Regions from separate parts of the Bacillus sp. AK128 genome, predicted to be linked through region 1. Evidence: riboswitches for the same ligand, from Rfam matches in the RefSeq annotation. Region 1 holds a riboswitch; each other region holds the start of a gene.

Region 1 (4,842 bases):
GGACGGTAATGACCTCAGATAAGTCAAGGTCATGCTCACTTGCAAATGCCTCTAAATATACCTTGTGTTGGAATAAGTTTGCATCTAAGGAGCCGCTGCTTAAAGATAGATTGGGCTGAACATAATCATTAAATTCTTTGATCTCAACCTTATATCCTTTTTCTTCTAGAAAGGGTTTGACACCCTTCTCTAGCATATCGCTATAAGGAACTGTTGCTCCTAATACAAGTTCTTTCTTTTCACCTGTTGATGAGCTTTCTGCTCCACCACAAGCTGTTAATAATACGAGAAATAATGAAGACAGTAATAGTATAATATGTTTTTTCATTAAAGCACCTCATATATTTTATTTTTTAAACCGTTTTACGATTATGCTACCTTTGTGAAGATGTATCTGATACTTTTGAATCTATTTACTTGCTGTATAGACCTGTCGATATTTACTGGCAGGATGATCTTCTGTTAATAAGCTACTCCCATGGTCAAAAAGCTTTTCCCTCAATGAGCCACTCTTGTATTCAGTCTTGTAAATCCCTCGTTCTTGTAAAATCGGGACTACTAAATCAATAAACTCTTTTAAATCTCCTGGTGTTACTAGGTGATTAAGGTTAAAGCCATCAACACCTGATTGTTCAAATAGGTGTTGGATTTGATTGGCTACTTCCACAGGATTACCAATGATAAAGTTTTCGCGATCCAATTTTTCAATTCGACCGAGTGCTTCCTTGACCTTTAACTGCTTAGAGGCATCCTTTGTCATTGAGGCAGCTTTATAATGGCCATGCTCTGTCTTTTTAAATTCAAATGGATTATTATAATCTTTCTCTGTGTACTCAGATAAATCGTAACCGCTGGCACCACCAAATTGTGCTTTAGCAGAATCTGGACTCCAATACCGTGAGTATTCTTCGAACTTTAGCTCTGCTTCTTCTGTTGTAGGAGCAACAATCACACTTAAAAACGTGAATATTTTTATATGTTCAGGGTTCCGACCATATTTCTTAGCAAGCTCTCTAATTGTATTGGAGTAGTATTTAACACGTTCAGGAGTAGGTCCACCTATAAATACACATTCGGCATGCTTAGCAGCGAATTCACGGCCTCGTTCGGAAGTTCCTGCCTGATAGATGACTGGCGTACGTTGTAAGGAAGGTTCACTTAAGTGCGGTCCTTCCACACTGAAATACTTACCAGAATGATTGATTTCATGAACTTTTGACGGATCTATTAACCTTTCTGATTCCAAATCTTCAATAATTGCATCATCTTCCCAACTTGCTTCCCAAAGCTTATAGGATACTTCTAAAAACTCATCAGCAATTTCATATCTTTCATCATGTTTAATCATTTCTTCCAAGCTGAAGTTTCGAGCAGCATTTGGAAGATACGAAGTGACAACATTCCAAGCAATCCGGCCCTTCGTTAAATGGTCTAAAGTAGAGAAACGTCTTGCGTTACCAAAGGGTTGTTCATATGTAGTACTAACTGTGATTGCGAAAGATAGATTATTGGTAACGCTAGCCATGGCTGGGATAATCAGAGCACCGTCATTAACTGGAAATTGGAGTCCGTCTCGAATGGAAGGCTCTTTGCTTTTCTTATACGTATCATATACACCTAATACATCTGCGAAAAAAACTGCATCAAATTTACCTCTTTCTAAGAGTTTTGCATATTCTAGCCAGTAGTCTAAATTCTTATAGTGACGGTGTCTCTTACTTTCTGGATGCTTCCAAAACCCGTGAGAATTGTGCATTGCACTAGTCATTTCAAATGCATTTAAAATTATTTGCTTGGTCAATGTGATCGCCATCCTTTATTAAAATATTTTTTGACAAACAAAAAACCTCTTCTTTTGAAAGAAAAGAAGAGGTTAGTAAAAAGCATAAATATACAGATCTCTTCTTATCTCTCAAGCGAATGCTTGCTGGAATTGGCACAGTACTAGAAAAAGTCTGCTGCCGAGGTATCAAAGGGCCAGTCCCTCCACCTCTCTGGATAAGAAAAACGATTATGAAGTTGTAAGTTTATAACTGTAATCCCAAATCTACATGGGTTAGAAATTTTTGTCAATCCTTTATTTTGAAAATTTATAATTTTATTACTGAAGGATTTATTAAGCATTTTAAATAAAATGAAAAGTGAATTAAAAACTGTTTGACAAATTTGCACATCAGACTTATGATAAAAAACAGTTTCACATAATTTCATAATAAACTTATCAAGAGTGACTGAGGGTCAGGCCCAATGACGTCCGGCAACCTCCTAATTGGAAAGGTGCCACTTCCTGCAGAATGTTTTACATTCTGAGAGATAAGTCGTATATATTTGACGATCTTATCTCTTTCAATGGAAAGAGATTTTTTTATTTTATGCTGTTGTAAGAAAGTGAGTACTGATGAAGAAGTTTTGAGCAAGCTTCTTCGAGAAAGGCTTTGGGCTAGCTTATTAGGTTAACAATCTACGAAGTTTTATTTAATTAGAGGTAAGGGGGTAAACAAAATTGATTGAAATAAAGAACCTGTCAAAGGTATATAAAACTTCAAAAGGAAAAGTAATTGGAGTTGATGATGTTACTTTAACAATTAGTAAAGGAGAGATCTTTGGGATTGTTGGTTATAGTGGTGCAGGAAAAAGCTCGTTAATACGATGTCTAAATCTATTAGAAAAGCCTTCAGCAGGAGAGGTCCATATCGATGGGGTTTCTTTAACTAGTCTAAATAATCAACATTTACGTAAGGCTAGACTAAAAATCGGAATGATATTCCAGCACTTTCATTTAGTCTCCTCTAAAACAGTTTTCGAAAATGTCGCGTTTGCTCTTAAGGCAGCCAATAAGTCAAAATCAGAAATTACCCATAGAGTAACCGAATTACTTGAAATGGTAGGGTTATCTGAAAAGAGCAATGTGTATCCGGCTCAATTGAGTGGAGGGCAGAAGCAAAGGGTAGGGATTGCAAGGGCTTTGGCAAATGACCCGACTGTCCTATTATGTGATGAAGCAACATCAGCATTAGATCCTAGTACAACTAAATCAATTCTGAAATTATTGAAAAGGATTAATAGGGAGCTAGGAATTACGATTGTGCTGATTACTCATGAGATGGAAGTAGTCAAAGATATTTGCGATCGAATGGCTGTCATGCAGGATGGAAAAATAATTGAAATTGGCCGGACCTATGATGTCTTTGCCGATCCGAAGGAAGATTTAACTAAACAGTTTATTAACACGGTCTTACAATTCGATCTACCAGACCATATTATCTCATCTAGTAAAGGAACGATTATAAAAATTCAGTTTAAGGGATCGATTGCAGAGGAGTCAGTTGTTTCAGATGTATTTAAGAAATTTGAAGTGAATGGAAATATCCTCCATGGAAAAATTGAATACATAAAAGAAGTTCCACTTGGAATTTTCATTATGGAACTAACAGGTGACTCGAAGGAAATAGAACGTTCCATTCTATATATTACAGAAAAAACACAAAGCGTGGAGGTGATTCACCTTGCTTAATCATTTGATTGAACTTCTTCCAGATCTAAATAAGGCGTTCTTTGAAACGATTTATATGGTCTCAATATCTATGACTGTAGCAATTATTGTGGGTTTACCATTAGGTATTTTATTATTTGTAACTGACAAGGGCTTGTTTTTGGAAAATATACCTTTAAAATCAACGCTTGGTTTTATTGTAAATATTGTACGTTCTATTCCTTTTATCATCTTACTTGTCGCCCTGTTACCTTTTACCGATTTAATAACCGGAACAACGATAGGACCTACAGCAGCATCTGTTTCATTATCGGTTGCAGCAATTCCGTTTTTTGCTAGAATTGTAGAAACTTCCTTACGTGAGATAAATAAAGGCGTTATAGAAGCTGCTGTTTCGGTAGGTGCCTCGCCTTGGATGATTATAAAAGACGTGCTAATTCCTGAAGCGAAACCTTCTATTGTTCAAGGAACAACGATTACCATTATTAGTTTAGTAGCCTATTCCGCGATGGCAGGGATTGTCGGAGGTGGTGGCGTAGGGGATTTAGCCATTCGATTTGGATACTACCGATATGATAATGTCGTGATGATTACAACAGTAGTGGTCTTAATTTGCTTAGTGCAGATTGTTCAATTTGCCGGAGATAAAGTAGCTAGAGTTGTAGACAAAAGATAATAAGAAGTATGTTGTTTAATAATCACTAATGGAGGAAACTATAAATGTTTAAAAAATTCGTATTATCACTATCATTACTTGCATTACTAGCAGCTTGTGGAGGAAAAGAAGATGCCTCAGGGACAGTAGAAGATAAAGAAATTACAATTGGGGCTACATCTGGTCCTTATTCCGATATGGTAACCAAAGCTATAAAACCTGTTTTAGAAGAAAAAGGTTATACAATAGAAGTGGTTGAGTTTAGTGACTATATCCAACCAAACAAAGCGTTAGCGAACGGTGACTTAGATGCAAACCTATTCCAACATAAAATTTATTTAGAAAGCTTTGCAAAAGAGCATGAGTTAGATCTATCTGAAGTAATAATCGTTCCGACTGCACCAATGGGTATTTATTCGAAAGAGTTTAATTCATTAGAAGACATTGAAGATGGAAGTGCAATTGCCATTCCAAACGACCCAACAAATGCTGCCCGTGCATTGCTTATTCTCCAAGATGCGGGTTTAATTAAACTTGACGAGTCTGTCAATCCTTTAACAGTTTCTGAGAAGGATGTTGTTGAAAATTCGAAAAATCTCGTGTTCGAGCCAATTGAAGCTGCTCAGCTACCACGAGCTGTAGATAGTGTTGATTTATCAGCAGTTCCAGGGAACTTTGCACTGGCTGCTAAGAT
Region 2 (4,842 bases), 470 kb from region 1:
GTAGCTTCAACAATGATTTCTCCCCAAGGGTCAATAATCATAGAATGACCAACAAACTCATTTTTAGGATCCTTCCCAGCGCGGTTGCAAGCAACTACGTAGCACTGATTCTCAATAGCACGACTGATTAATAAAGAGCGCCAATGAGCGAGACGAGGGAAAGGCCATTCTGCAACAACAAAGACGACTTCTGCTCCTTTTGATGTATGTTTACGAATCCATTCAGGAAAACGAATATCGTAGCAAATAAAGCCCGCGCAGGTAATGTCTTGAAGCTTAAACAACCCTTCGTCGTTTCCTGCTTGTAAATAATGATGTTCATCCATCAATTTAAACAGGTGTAATTTACTATATTCATTGACGAGGTCACCTTGATTATTAACAATGAACATCGTATTATAAACGCCTTGATGCGTCCTTTTAGCAATTGAGCCACCCACGATGTGAACATTCTTGTCTTTGGCGAGTTCACTTAAAAATGAAAGAGTGGTTTGTCCGTCATGATCGGCAATCTCGTCTAATCTAGTAAGGTCATATCCTGTAGTCCAAAGCTCTGGTAGGACAATGATGTCTGGTGAATCCAGAACCGCTTCTTCAATTTTCTCCCTCATATGTTTAAAATTCAATTCAGGATTTCCAAATGCAATATCAAATTGGATGCAGCTTATTTTTAGATTCAAAAGACATCTACTCCTTAAAAAAATTACTTTACATATTGTCACTAACAATATAATATTTTTCACTGTAATTTCAATATATATTTTTAGATTTGGCTGTTAAAGAACATTGTTGATTTTTTGTACTGTTGATTAAAGTAGAAGGACGCGAGATTCCTGCAACGAAAACCAACAACAATCTATACAGAGCCTAAATTTAAATGAATTTCATTTTTGAATAATGATAAGTTAAGATTAACATATTACGTTACATAAAGGAGATTACCATGAGAACGTTCGAACAATCTGACATTCTAAAAAAATTACCTACTCAATTCTTTGCTACGCTTGTTGGTAAGGTTAATAAAGTAGTGGAGCAAGGCCATGATGTAATTAACTTGGGGCAAGGTAATCCAGATCAACCGACCTCAGCACATATAGTGAAATCCATGCAAGAAGCAGTTACGAATCCTGCTCACCATAAATATTCACAGTTTAGAGGGCAAAAATTTCTAAAGGAAGCAATTGTAACTTATTATGAGCGCGAGTACGGCGTTACTTTAGACCCGGAAAAACAGGTAGCTATTTTATTTGGTGGAAAGGCTGGTCTTGTTGAAGTTCCTCAGTGTTTGTTGAATGAGGGTGACGTTGCCTTAGTACCAGACCCAGGATATCCAGATTATTGGTCTGGAGTGGAGTTGGCAAAGGCACGAATGGAATTAATGCCTCTTAAAGTAGAAAATCAGTTTCTACCAAACTATAGTGAGCTTAACCCAGCGATTTTAGAACAGGCAAAGTTAATGTTCTTGAATTATCCTAATAACCCAACTGGTGCTGTTGCAACAAAGGAATTTTTTGAGGAAACGGTTCAATTAGCAAACCAGCACAATATTTGTGTCGTTCATGATTTTGCATATGGGGCAATTGGGTTTGATGAGAAGAAGCCGATTAGCTTTTTACAGGTTGAAGGAGCAATAGAGACGGGAATTGAAATATATACTCTTTCTAAAACATATAATATGGCGGGCTGGAGAGTCGGATTTGCGGTTGGAAATGAAAGTGTGATTGAAGCGATCAACCTTCTTCAGGACCATATGTATGTTAGCCTGTTTGGAGCGATTCAAGAGGCTGCCGCAACCGCTCTTTTATCTTCACAGGAATGTGTAGAAGAACTTGTACAAAAATATGAATCGAGACGAAACACATTTATTGATGCTCTCAATCACATAGGTTGGAAGGTAGAAGCACCACCAGGCTCATTTTTTGCATGGCTGCCAGTACCAGAAGGCTTTACATCTGTAAGCTTTTCTGATTATTTATTAGAGAAAGCCCATGTAGTAGTTGCTCCTGGTGTTGGTTTTGGAGAATACGGTGAGGGTTATGTAAGAGTCGGTTTACTTACCGATGAAGACCGTTTACTAGAGGCGGTATCACGCATCAAAAAACTAAATATATTTTAATATGGCTGATTTAACAACGGAATCATATCTTGACAATTGAAATAGATACTGTCATAATCCATAGTAATTTGAAATTGATACTTAAAGCGTTAAAATAATGGTAGTTGTCGTTTATAAAACTTATCAAGAGTAGGCGGAGGGACCAGCCCGATGAAGCCCGGCAACCGACTTTAGAATTAATCTAAAGCACGGTGCTAATTCTTGCAGCATTTTGCTGAGAGATAAGGAGAAGTTATTTAGTATGTAACCTCTTCTTAGGAAGAGGTTTTTTTGTGTTTCAAACAACTAGTTTAATTTATAAAGGTTATGAGAAGCTAAGTAAATACGCTAAAGCTTAAGAATTAATCGAGTAAAGAGGTGTTTAGTTTGGCAAGTGTTGTAGCTACATATTTGATACATGATGCAAAAGGGGATTTACACAAAAAAGGTGAAGGAATTGCGTTAGGCTTGACGATTGGCTCATGGACGGACCTGCCGCAGTTAGAGCAGGAGCAATTAAAAAAGCATAAGGGTGAGGTTTTATCAGTTGAGGAGTTAGAAGCTGATACTCGTGTTAACGAATACCTTGGTAAACAGGTAAAACGAGGTCATGTAAAAGTGGCCTATCCCATTGAAAATTTTTCTCATGACCTTCCGGCTATTTTAACGACTGTGTTTGGTAAGTTATCACTTGATGGTGAAGTGAAGCTAGTAGACCTAGAATTTCCAAGTGAAGTGAAGGGTTCTCTCCCAGGTCCCGTGTTTGGGATTGATGGAATCCGAGCTAAATTAGATGTATATGATCGTCCATTATTAATGAGTATTTTTAAAGGAGTAATCGGAAGGGATCTCACCTATTTAAAAGATCAACTGAGAGAACAGCTCTTAGGTGGTGTTGATTTAGTTAAGGATGATGAAATATTATTTGAAAATCCATTAACACCGTTTGAGAAGCGGATTACAACTGGAAGAGATGTCATTAACGAGGTATATGAAAAAACAGGTCATAAAGCTCTTTATGCTGTAAACCTTTCGGGACGGACGTTTGAATTAGTAGAAAAAGCAAGACGAGCTAAAGAACTTGGAGCAGATTGTTTATTATTTAATGTGTTTGCTTACGGTCTTGATGTTTTACAAGCCTTGGCAGAGGATAAACAAATTGGTATACCGATCATGGCTCATCCAGCCGTAAGTGGCGCGTTCACTCCATCTGAATTTTATGGGATTCAAAATCCGTTATTACTTGGTAAACTGTTACGATATGCAGGAGCAGATTTCTCTCTATTTCCGTCACCATACGGAAGTGTTGCATTAAGAAGAGAAGAAGCACTTGGGATCGCGACAGAGCTAACTAGGGAAGATCAATTTAAGAAGCCTTTTCCTGTTCCTTCAGCAGGCATTCATCCTGGACTTGTTCCTTCCTTGTATGAGGATTTCGGGTTAGACTCCGTCATTAATGCTGGTGGTGGTGTTCACGGACATCCAGATGGAGCAATTGGTGGAGGAAAAGCTTTCAGAGCTGCGATTGAGGCGACGTTACAAGGTCAATCCTTAAAGGATGCTGCCCTTCAGGATGAATACTTACACAAGGCAATCTCTCTATGGGGTTCATAAGGGGGAGAGGATAATGAAACGAACTATTTTTTGTGACTTTGATGGAACTATTACGGAAACAGATAATATTATTTCTTTAATGAAGCAGTTTGCACCACCGGAATGGAATGGAATTAAAGATCAGATTCTTGGACAGGAGATTACCATTCAAGAGGGTGTTGGGAGATTGTTCGAACTACTTCCTTCAACTTTAAAGGAAGAAATTATTACTTATTTGAAGGATACTGCAATCATTCGAGAAGGGTTTGCTGAATTTGTAAAATTTACACAGGATGAGGATATTGACCTTTATATTGTTAGTGGAGGAATCGATTTCTTTGTGTATCCATTACTTGAAGGATACATAAGTAAGGTATTTATTTACTGCAACAGCTCTGATTTTTCAAATGATACGATTAAAATATTATGGCCCAACAGTTGTGATGATTCCTGTGAAAATGGATGTGGTTGCTGTAAGCCATCTATAATCAAAAAATTAGCGAGTACTGAGGATCATATCATTGTTATTGGAGATTCCATAACAGACTTACAGGCTGCGAAAAAAGCAGACACTGTTTTCGCTAGGGATTTTTTAGTTGAAAAACTTACAGAGTTAAATATTCCTTTCCAGCCTTTTGAGACATTTTTTGATGTCATTCAATACTTAAAGCAGCAAGAGGTGATAAAGGCATGAGTGAATTAGCAACAAGATGGAATGAATTAGCTGATATCAAGGATGAACTGGCTTGGCGTGATTGGTTTCCTGGAACGAGTGGTAATTTATCAATCAAGGTTTCTAATCAACCACTAACCTTTCTAGTAACAGCTAGCGGTAAAGATAAACGAAAGCGAACTAATGAGGATTTTCTTTTAGTAGATGAAAAAGGCCAGGCAGTAGGTGAGACTCATCTTAAGCCCTCAGCTGAAACCTTACTTCATACAGAGGTATACAACCGGACAAATGCAGGATGCTGTCTCCATGTTCACACAGTAGATAACAATGTCATATCAGACCTGTTTTACCCAAAAGGTGAGATTGTATTTCAAAAACAGGAACTAATTAAAGCGTTTGGACTCTGGGAGGAAGATGCAACATACACCGTCCCTATTATCTATAATCATGCGGACATCCCAACGCTTGCTGAAGCGTTTGT
Region 3 (4,842 bases), 1.9 Mb from region 1:
TAGAATCTTCAAGTGGATTTAATCCAGCGTCAATTGCATAGTTTGTGTTAATTAGAACCGCGTCACCTTCGTCATTGTTATAAACTTGTGGAAGAAGACCAGCTTCAACATCAGCTTGGAATTCAATGTTCTTTGGGTTTTCTACAATATCATCTACAGTAGCAGCTGTTGTATCAATACCTTCTTTTAACGTAATTAATCCTTTGTCTTGAAGCATAGTTAAAATACGTCCGTGGTCAGCTACTGCATTACTCATGATAATCGTAGCACCTTCAGGTAAATCTTCTAAGCTTTTGTGCTTTTTAGAGTAAACTCCAATTGGCTCAATGTGGATTCCACCAGCATTTACAAAATCGTAGTTATCATTTTCAGACATTTGAAGCTCTAAGTAAGGAATGTGTTGGAAGTAGTTCGCATCAATCTCTTCATCAGCAAGTGCCTTGTTTGGTAATACATAGTCCTGGAATGGAATGATTTCTAACTCGATACCTTGTTCAGCAAGAATTGGCTTTGCTTGTTCTAAAATAACAGCGTGAGGAACGTTTGAAGCCCCAACTACCAATTCCTTTACTTCTGTATTCTCAGTAGCTTCTGTGTTTTCTTCAGTTGCATCTGCACCTTGTGTTGTTTCTTCTTCTTGACCACCTGTACCACAAGCAGCGAGTGTTAGTACTAAAGCAAATAGAATAAACCCTAAAATCTTTTTCATGTTATAATCTTCTCCTTTTTGTATGTTTTATCGTTTATCAAGCATTGAAGTTACTCGATCTCCAATGAATTGAATAATGAATACAATCACTAAAATAATGACCGTGGACATGAACGTGACATCACCTTGGGAACGTTGGAAGCCCTCTAAAAATGCTAAATTCCCAAGTCCGCCTGCGCCTACGACACCTGCCATGGCTGTGTACCCTACTAATGCAATGGCCGTTACGGTAATTCCAGAAACTAGAGCTGGCATAGACTCTGGTAATAAAACCTTCCAAATAATCGTCCATGTTGTTGCACCCATTGCTCTTGAAGCTTCAATCACACCCTTATTAATTTCGCGAAGGGCAATTTCTACCATTCTTCCATAGAAAGGGGCTGCCCCAATAATGAGTGCAGGTAATGCTGCATTGGAACCAAGCATTGTGCCCACAATAAATTTCGCAAATGGAATTAATAATATAATTAGAATGATAAAGGGTATTGATCTAAAAATATTTACGAATGCTGCGACGATTGAATTGACAGCTGCATTCTCCCATAGATTTCCCTTAGCAGTTAGGAATAATAACAATCCAAGTATAATTCCCAATATAAATGTTGCGAGCACAGATATAGCCGTCATATAAAGGGTTTCTAGTGTTGCTTCTAGCATTCGATCCCAGTTAACATTTGGAAATAGCTGTTCAATCATTCGAAATCACCTCCACATCAACGGCTTGATCTCGAATATATTGAATGACCTTCTCAATCTCTTCATCCGTGCCATCAACATGAACAAATAATGTACCGTATGAACCGGTTTGAAGATGAGCAATTTTACCTTGAAGGATATTAACTGTAATCGAAAAATTCCTAATGACGTTGGTGATTAAAGGTTGTTCGGTTTCTTCTCCAACAAACGTTAATTGAATCACTTTTCCATTTGGATATTTTTCGAGTAGATGCTCAGCAGTTTCATGCGTTTCCTCAGGTTCTGTTAACTGACCAACAAATCGTCTTGTTATTTCCTCTTGAGGATTTTTGAACACCGAGAGCACATCACCTTGTTCAACAACCTGACCATTTTCCATAACAGCAACACGGTGACAAATTTTCCTGATCACATGCATTTCATGAGTAATCAGAATAATCGTCAAACCAAGTCGCTCATTGATATCCACAAGCAAATCAAGAATGGAATCGGTTGTTTGTGGATCAAGGGCAGATGTTGCTTCATCACACAAAAGTACCTTTGGATTATTAGCTAAAGCTCGAGCAATACCTACTCGTTGTTTTTGCCCACCACTTAGCTCTGAAGGATAGGCATCCTCTCTGCCTTTTAGTCCTACTAGCTCAATTAATTCCTCTACACGTTTTCGTTGCTCACTTTTTCGAACACCCGAAATTTCAAGAGGAAAGGCTATATTATCTCGGACCGTTCGGGACCAAAGTAAATTAAAATGCTGAAAGATCATACCCGTTTCCTGGCGAGCTTTCCTTAATTCTCGTCCTTGAATCTTTGCCATATCTCGCCCAGCGACTATAACAGATCCTTCTGTTGGCTTTTCCAACTGATTAAACATTCGGATAAGTGTACTTTTACCTGCGCCACTATAGCCAATCACCCCAAAGATTTCCCCTTGATTAATGTCAAGATTAATCCCATTTACTGCAGTGACCGGTCCACTCTTCGATGAAAAAACCTTTTTAACATCCTTTAACGTAATCATGCTACTCACCTCTTTCATATCTGAGTTGTCCTACCCATTTACTCTGAATTCATTCAATAGATATAGTGTTAGCTTTGATCAGATGAATTTAATTTATAAGTATTGATGGCCAATAAAAAAACCTTCCTGCAGATAAGCAGAAAGGAACAGATCAAGTTTCCTTTCTCTCATCTCCCAAAGCAAATACTTAAGCTTTGCAGGAATTGGCACCATTTCAACAGTTAAGTTGACGGTTGCCGGGTTTCATAGGGCCTAGTCCCTCCACCACTCTGGATAAGAGTTGTATAAATTTTTATTCATTCACTAACCATCTATTGTCGAAGCCTGTCAGACTCTCTTAGAATTTTTGATTATGAAAGAGATTTTAGCATGATAAAAATTATGCGTCAATCATTTTGTTCACAGATAAATCATACACTTACATTTAGTTTTTCAATTTCCTGCGACTTCAGTATTCGACGGAGAATTTTCCCGCTAATTGGCGTTTTAGGGAGTTCCTCTATTACTTCTATTTCTCTTGGCATCGCATGAGCAGCAAGTTTAAATCGAACAAATGTCTGAATATCTTTCAATAGCTCAGCTGATTCTTCATACCCATCTGTTAACACGATAAATGCCTTTACAATTTCACCACGGAGTTGATCTGGTTTTCCAATAACGGCTGCTTCTACAACGGCAGGATGCTCAATTAACTTGCTCTCCACTTCAAATGGTCCAATTCTTTCTCCAGAAGAATTGATCATATCATCATTTCTACCTTGGAAAAATACATAGCCATCCTCATCCATTCGAGCTAGGTCACCTGAAACATACCAATCGTTTATAAAGTATGAATGGTACTTTTCTTCATTCTTCCAAATCTCCTTCATCATGGAAGGCCAGCCCTTCTTAATGGCAAGAAGTCCAAACTCTCCTCGCTTCACCTCATTACCTTCTAAATCAATAATACCTGCCGTAATCCCTGGTAGAGGTCTTCCCATAGATCCAGGCTTAATCACAGCAGTTGGTAAGTTTACAATCAGCTGAGCACCTGTCTCTGTCATCCACCAAGTATCGTGAATTCTTACCCCAAACGCTTCTTGTCCCCATGTAATGACCTCTGGATTTAGAGGCTCTCCTACGCTTAGAACGTGTCTTAATGAAGAAAGATTATAATCCTTAATTCGATCGGTATCATTCATTAATAAACGAAATGCTGTAGGAGCACTGTACCAAACTGTGACACCAGTATCCTCAATTGCTTGGAACCACTCTTCCGCTTTAAAACGCCCACCATGAACCACAATGGTTGTACGATTTAACCATGGAGCAAAGATCCCATAAGAGCTCCCTGTTACCCAGCCGGGATGGGCCGTACACCAGTACACATCATCTTCCTGTAGATCTAACACCCATTTCCCCGTTTGATACTGCTGAATCATGACCCGATGAGCATGTAAAACACCTTTAGGTTTTCCTGTTGAGCCCGACGTGTAGTGAATAATCATGCCATCATTTAGACCTAGCCATTCCACTGCCTCTCCTTCAAAAGAGGAATTAGCCAGCAATCTTGGGATGGATTTTGCAATCGGATGGTCCAAATCATCTGTTATATAAATGGAACGTAACTCCGGAAGCTTTTCAACTGGAACTCGTTCAAGTAACTCAGCATTTGTTAAAAGAACAGATGCCTCACAGTCATACATCCTGTCATAAACCGCATCTTCCATGAACGCTTCAAACAATGGTCCTACAATCGCTCCTACCTTTATGACAGCTAGGACAGCAATATAGCCCTCTGGATTTTTCGGTAAGAATGTGAAAACGCGGTCTCCTTTTTTTACTCCCTGCGCCTTGAGCAAGTGGGCCCATTCATCGGTTCTTCTCTTCAAGTCTGAGAAAGTTAAACTTTCCTTCGTTGTTCCATCAATATAAACTAGAGCTTCTTTCTCTCCATACCCATCTTCAACGTGTCGGTCAATACATTCATAGGCCATATTGACTCGATTTGTCTTATACCAACTAAAATGAGGATGGACAGAATCCCACTTAAACTGCTCATAGATTTCTTCATAATTAGGTAAATTATGGGTTCCTTTTCGTGGTTGTAAAACTTGATTAATTTCGCTCATGGAAAGATTACTCCTTTACTTATGAATTCACTTTATCTAGGTTTAATAAAGAAAGAATATGTTTTTTCTGTTTAGCTAGCTCTTCGTCACCTCTAGAACGTGGTTTTGACCGATCTAAGCGGATTTCTTCACGAAGCTCTCCAGGCTGACCACTGAAAATAAGGATTCGATCACAAAGGTACAAAGCTTCATCTATATCATGAGTAACCACTAACATGGTCGCCTTCTTTTGCTCCCATACTTGCAGCAAAAGATCCTGCAGCTGCATTTTCGTAAATGCATCCAGTGCACTAAAAGGCTCATCTAGA
Region 4 (4,842 bases), 1.8 Mb from region 1:
ATCCCAGCTTGCTGTGATTCTTTTGGTGATTTAATTTGAATATTCTCTCCATCTAGTAATATCTCACCAGTGTAGTGTGTATATGCTCCGGAAAGAACCTTCATTAATGTAGATTTCCCCGCTCCATTAGCTCCAATTAAAGCCTGAACACTCCTTGTATCTGCAGTAAAAATAACCTGATCCAGCGCTTTAACGCCAGGAAACTCAATTGAAATATCCCTCATTTGTAAGGTTGTGTGTACCATCTCTTTCCTCCCTTCCTGTTCAAAGGAAACACTCTCTAAGAAAAAATTAGAGAGTGTTTTATTATTTGCCCATTAATTATTTACTATAATGTTCCTTTAACACCTTCATCCAATCCTCTTCAAAGGCCGTGGATTGTCCCCATCCTTCTACTACTTCTGCAAGGTTCACCATATTAACTGGCTCAGATGACTGTAATAATTGTTCTTGTGAAATTAACGAAGCTTCTAAGTTATATGTTTGTGGAGTTTCTTCTCCTGCAATCTTCTTAGCTAGTAATCTTACATTTACAGCTCCAATTAATTTTGGATCAACAGCTGCTGTATACTGCCAAGGATTACCTTCCGTTTGTATTTCTTGAAGGTCCGCATTTGAAACGTCTATTCCATAAATCTTGATTTCTTCTCTTCCCGCTTCCTTTAGTGCACGAGCAGCTCCAATTGCGAATGCATCCCATGTTGCGAAGATTGCATCGATCTCACCTTTTGGATACTTAGTAAGCATTGCAGCTACAGCATTTTGTGTTTGTACTGAAGTATCAGCAGCTGCTACACCAAAGCGCTCTAACTCCTTCAACCCAGCGTTTTGCTCAAGTGTTGCTGTATACACATTATTACGTCTAACCATTGGAGGAAAACCATCTACCCATAGATACACAATGTTTGCATCCCCGTTAAAATCCTTAACCAGCTGATCAAGCGCTAATTTTGCTAATGCTTCATCATCTTGTGAAGTTAATGTGACGCCTTCAACATTAGCTATATCACCGTGTGAGTCAAAGGTCACTACTTCGATTCCGGCTTCACGAAGCTTCTCTGCTTGTTCCACAGTCGCTTCATCATCACCATGAGATAGAATAATACCATCATAATCTTCTTCTAGGGTTTGGGCGATTGCATCATGGAATTTTGCTGTGTCCCCATTTGCCGTAAACACATCTACTTCAAACCCAAGTGCCTCCCCTTCCTCTTTTGCTCCTGCTAAAAACTGTGCAGTATGATCATCTCCACCAATCTTACGGATTACTTTAATCTTTGCTCCTTGCCCCTCTGCAAAACGATCAGGAACGTTCTCAAAACTTACCTTTTCATTTGTATTAGCTGACTCTCCAGAATTTCCTCCAGTTCCACAGCCAGTTAAAAGAAGTGTTGCGGATAATGCGGTCACAAGTAGACCTTTTACTGATTTTCTCATTCTATGAACCTCCTATTATTTTTCCGATAATCTGATGATGAGTATAGGGTGTCTCATATCTTTTAAAATATAAAAAGCCTCTCCATAAAGAGAGGCTTCTACATGTATAATAGAATTTACCTCTCTTATCTGTCAGAATACGTGAAGTATTCTGCAGGATTTAGCACCAATTCATATAGAACGGTTGCCGGGCGTCATAGGGCCAGTCCCTCTGCCACTCTTGATAAGAGAACATTTTAATTTTAAGTTTATATATCGGTTTGAAAAGCTAAGTTAAACTTTACTCTCTAACTCTATGAAAGTCAACAGATTATTCTGTGGTTTTATTTTACAATTTTTCTATAGTACCGCTGAATACAAAAACCACCTTTTATTTTATCATAGAACCCTATTATCGTTTTTATAGGTATGGGGATTCATATTTCCTAAATAGAAATTATTTCCCGAAAAATTATTTGTTTATAAGCTCCAATCATGTTCTTCTCTCATACACTAATTTCATATTAATTCTTATTAATGATATACTATAGGAAATGATACTTGAAAGGGGTTACGTTATGACTCAAGAAATGATTTTATGTACAAATGATGATCACCAAAGGATTATGTTAAACATTCAGGGTCTTTATCAATTTCAAGGGTATCAAGTAGTGGAAGCTTTCACTGTTCAAAAAGACGAATGTTATTATCTTTTCTTTTATAAAAATAAGTTCCTTACTGGAAAAAAGACCATCAAGCTTAAACGAACATCCACTCTTGCAAATGTTTTAACTAAAGGAATCTACCTCTCTAGCCCACATCCAATTATTCAATCTTTAGTAAGCTCTCACTCTCATTATTCATTACCTAAAATAAATAAAACCTGGAAGTCCATTAAGAAGGAATACGACCCTATTGAAGCTGCGCATATTTTAACTATTTTTGACTCTTATTTAAAAAAGGAAACCGTTATTTCATCATTAAAGGAAATATGTCTACAATTCCGTAGAGATGGAAAATTCCTCATGGCGTTCCGATTACTTCAACTAATTTTACAAAAATACCCTAAAAATGAGTGGGCTCAGTCACTCATCTCTCATCTCGATTATCAAAAGTATACCTTTCGTTACCAATCAGAACTAGTAACATTACTTCAATTTGATTCGTTATATGTAGAAAATCAGCTTTATCTAAAGTTGGATGAAGTAAAATCATTCAACCTCCTCCAAGCACAGCTACGTAAATATTCCCGTCATCTAGAAAGTCTCACCCTATACAACCATCGTCTAACCCACTATACAGAAAACTTTGAAGAACAACTGTCGGATTTACTAAAATACTCACTCGAACGGCCAAACATAGACCTTTCTTCATATCTTTTTTCCATTTACAACCAAACCAAACGCACCGAAAACAAAGAAAAACTTCAACATTTTTTACTATCTCAACTTATAAACCACAATCAATATGAAGATGCCTTCCAACTATTAACGGATTATAAAAATCCATTTTCGGAAACACAATTGGAATTCCTTATCACAATTGTTGAAAATCTAGACTCTACCTACATTTTACCTTTTGACCAATTCTCCTCTCAAAACCTTGTTGATGCTAACACTAAACAATTAGATCTCTTGCTACAAGCCTTACTGCCTAGATTATTTAAGCAGCATGATATAAACTTTGTTTATCAGTGGCTTCAACCATTATTCCATATCCCATTGCACATGATTAGCAAAATTAAGAAGATGTATAGTATTAAAGAGGACCCTGAACAGCAGCATGTAATGGGTGAATTGTATTATGAAATCCACCAAATTCCTCAGGCGATTGAGTGTTTCCTTTGGGACGTGGAGTTAAACCCAACAAATCCTCATTCTATAAGCTGGCTCACCAAACTGTATCACGAGTTAGGTATGTTCGATGAATCAAAGTCTTATCAGTATTTATATAAACAAATTCAAAAAAGCTCATAAATTCTAATCTGTATTTATTCTATTAAAATTAAAAAAGATTCTAGTTAGCCTAGAATCTTTTTTAAAGAAATTGATAGCGTTTGGATTGATAAAATAGTTATCTTAGTGCCTAATCAGTAAGTCCAATGATCATTACTCCTACGAGAGGATTCTCCAGTTTTTATACTAGTACCACCATCTTACCTCTTCAACTAGTACCGTCATCTTATCATAACTTATTATGTTAATCCTAAATGTTCACGGAAGGTATGACCTTCATATTTTTCTCTGAAAATACCTCTTTTTTGCATTTCAGGAACAATTAGTTCAACAAAGTCTTCTAAACTACCTGGTAATGTAGGAGGCATAAGATTAAATCCGTCAGCCACCCCTGCTTCAAACCAGACTTCCATCTGATCGACAATTTCATCCGGAGTACCTATCAGCGTGTGATGACCACCACCTGCATTAAGATATCCTAATAGTTCTCTTACCGTAGGTTGTTTATCACTAATAATTTCTAGTATCGTTTCGTAACGTCCAACTGGACCAGAAAATTCTTCTACTGGGGGTAATGGAGGTACTTCTTTATCAATTTCCCAGTTAGAACAGTCTTGTCGAATAAAGTAACTCAACTGCTTTAGAGCTGTTTCAAGAGGTAATTGCTCATCTAATGCAGCTTTTTTGGCTAAAGCTTCCTCATGAGTATGACCTACATAGGTTACTAAGCCTGGAAATACTTTAATATGTCTATTGCTGTTTTCGCTTTGTTTAACTTGTTCATCTAATTTTTGACGAAATTTTTTTGCTTGTTTTAAGTTCCACGACACTGAATAGACTGCATCAGCATATTTTGCGGCTAATGCAATGCCTTGTTTAGATGCCCCTGCTTGCATGGAGACTGGTTTACCTTGCGGACTTTTTGGCGTAGTGGATGGGCCACATACTTTAAAATAGGTACCTTCGTGATTAAAAGACTTAATGTTTAAAGGATTTATCAATTTTCTTTCTTCTCGATCATGTAGAAACTCCTTACTGTCCCATGAAAGAAATAACTTACTCATTAAAGCAGCGAATTCATCTGCCTTCTCATAACGTTTGTCATGAGGAGGCAGTTCTTCCATACTATGATTTAACGCCTCTAAATCAGTCATTGACGTAACAAGATTCCAACCAACACGTCCTTTTGTAATATGATCTAAACTTAATAGCTGCCGTGAAGCGGTGAAAGGATTAGAAAAAGTACTTGAGATGGTTGAAACTAATCCCACATGATTTGTTACTTGAGATATAGCAGTTAAATTAACTATTGGATCCAACCAAAATGCAGGCATATCACTAAAATTTTTAGCTTGGAAAGATTGATTATCAGCAAAGAATACGGCATCAAAGTAACCTTTTTCCGCTAACTGCGCTAAAGATTGGTAGTAAGAAATGTCACCAATACGTTCAACGCTTGAGTCAGGCATTA

What was found. A riboswitch is a leader RNA that binds a small molecule or an ion and turns the genes downstream of it on or off. The one in region 1 is predicted to bind S-adenosylmethionine.
Region 2: linked by a shared signal. The riboswitch ahead of mtnW (2,3-diketo-5-methylthiopentyl-1-phosphate enolase) and the one ahead of M1D60_RS13190 (LLM class flavin-dependent oxidoreductase) in region 1 are both predicted to bind S-adenosylmethionine.
Region 3: linked by a shared signal. The riboswitch ahead of M1D60_RS03265 (methionine ABC transporter ATP-binding protein) and the one ahead of M1D60_RS13190 (LLM class flavin-dependent oxidoreductase) in region 1 are both predicted to bind S-adenosylmethionine.
Region 4: linked by a shared signal. The riboswitch ahead of M1D60_RS22500 (sugar ABC transporter substrate-binding protein) and the one ahead of M1D60_RS13190 (LLM class flavin-dependent oxidoreductase) in region 1 are both predicted to bind S-adenosylmethionine.

Annotation. Positions count from the first base shown of each region.
Region 1 is NZ_CP096379.1:2,652,965-2,657,806, reverse strand. It holds gene M1D60_RS13195 (MetQ/NlpA family ABC transporter substrate-binding protein) at 1-328, opposite strand, end outside; gene M1D60_RS13190 (LLM class flavin-dependent oxidoreductase) at 410-1,801, opposite strand; SAM riboswitch class I at 1,903-2,005, opposite strand; SAM riboswitch class I at 2,216-2,320, shown strand; gene M1D60_RS13185 (methionine ABC transporter ATP-binding protein) at 2,504-3,514, shown strand; gene M1D60_RS13180 (methionine ABC transporter permease) at 3,570-4,169, shown strand; gene M1D60_RS13175 (MetQ/NlpA family ABC transporter substrate-binding protein) at 4,214-4,842, shown strand, end outside.
Region 2 is NZ_CP096379.1:3,123,314-3,128,155, reverse strand. It holds gene M1D60_RS15675 (carbon-nitrogen family hydrolase) at 1-743, opposite strand, end outside; gene M1D60_RS15670 (aminotransferase class I/II-fold pyridoxal phosphate-dependent enzyme) at 944-2,116, shown strand; SAM riboswitch class I at 2,234-2,344, shown strand; gene mtnW (2,3-diketo-5-methylthiopentyl-1-phosphate enolase) at 2,483-3,709, shown strand; gene M1D60_RS15660 (2-hydroxy-3-keto-5-methylthiopentenyl-1-phosphate phosphatase) at 3,723-4,382, shown strand; gene M1D60_RS15655 (methylthioribulose 1-phosphate dehydratase) at 4,379-4,842, shown strand, end outside.
Region 3 is NZ_CP096379.1:728,748-733,589, reverse strand. It holds gene M1D60_RS03275 (MetQ/NlpA family ABC transporter substrate-binding protein) at 1-709, opposite strand, end outside; gene M1D60_RS03270 (methionine ABC transporter permease) at 737-1,405, opposite strand; gene M1D60_RS03265 (methionine ABC transporter ATP-binding protein) at 1,398-2,423, opposite strand; SAM riboswitch class I at 2,588-2,703, opposite strand; gene acsA (acetate--CoA ligase) at 2,834-4,534, opposite strand; gene M1D60_RS03255 (ABC transporter ATP-binding protein) at 4,554-4,842, opposite strand, start outside.
Region 4 is NZ_CP096379.1:4,501,421-4,506,262, forward strand. It holds gene M1D60_RS22495 (sugar ABC transporter ATP-binding protein) at 1-245, opposite strand, end outside; gene M1D60_RS22500 (sugar ABC transporter substrate-binding protein) at 322-1,437, opposite strand; SAM riboswitch class I at 1,560-1,667, opposite strand; gene M1D60_RS22505 (hypothetical protein) at 1,995-3,392, shown strand; gene M1D60_RS22510 (LLM class flavin-dependent oxidoreductase) at 3,611-4,842, opposite strand, start outside.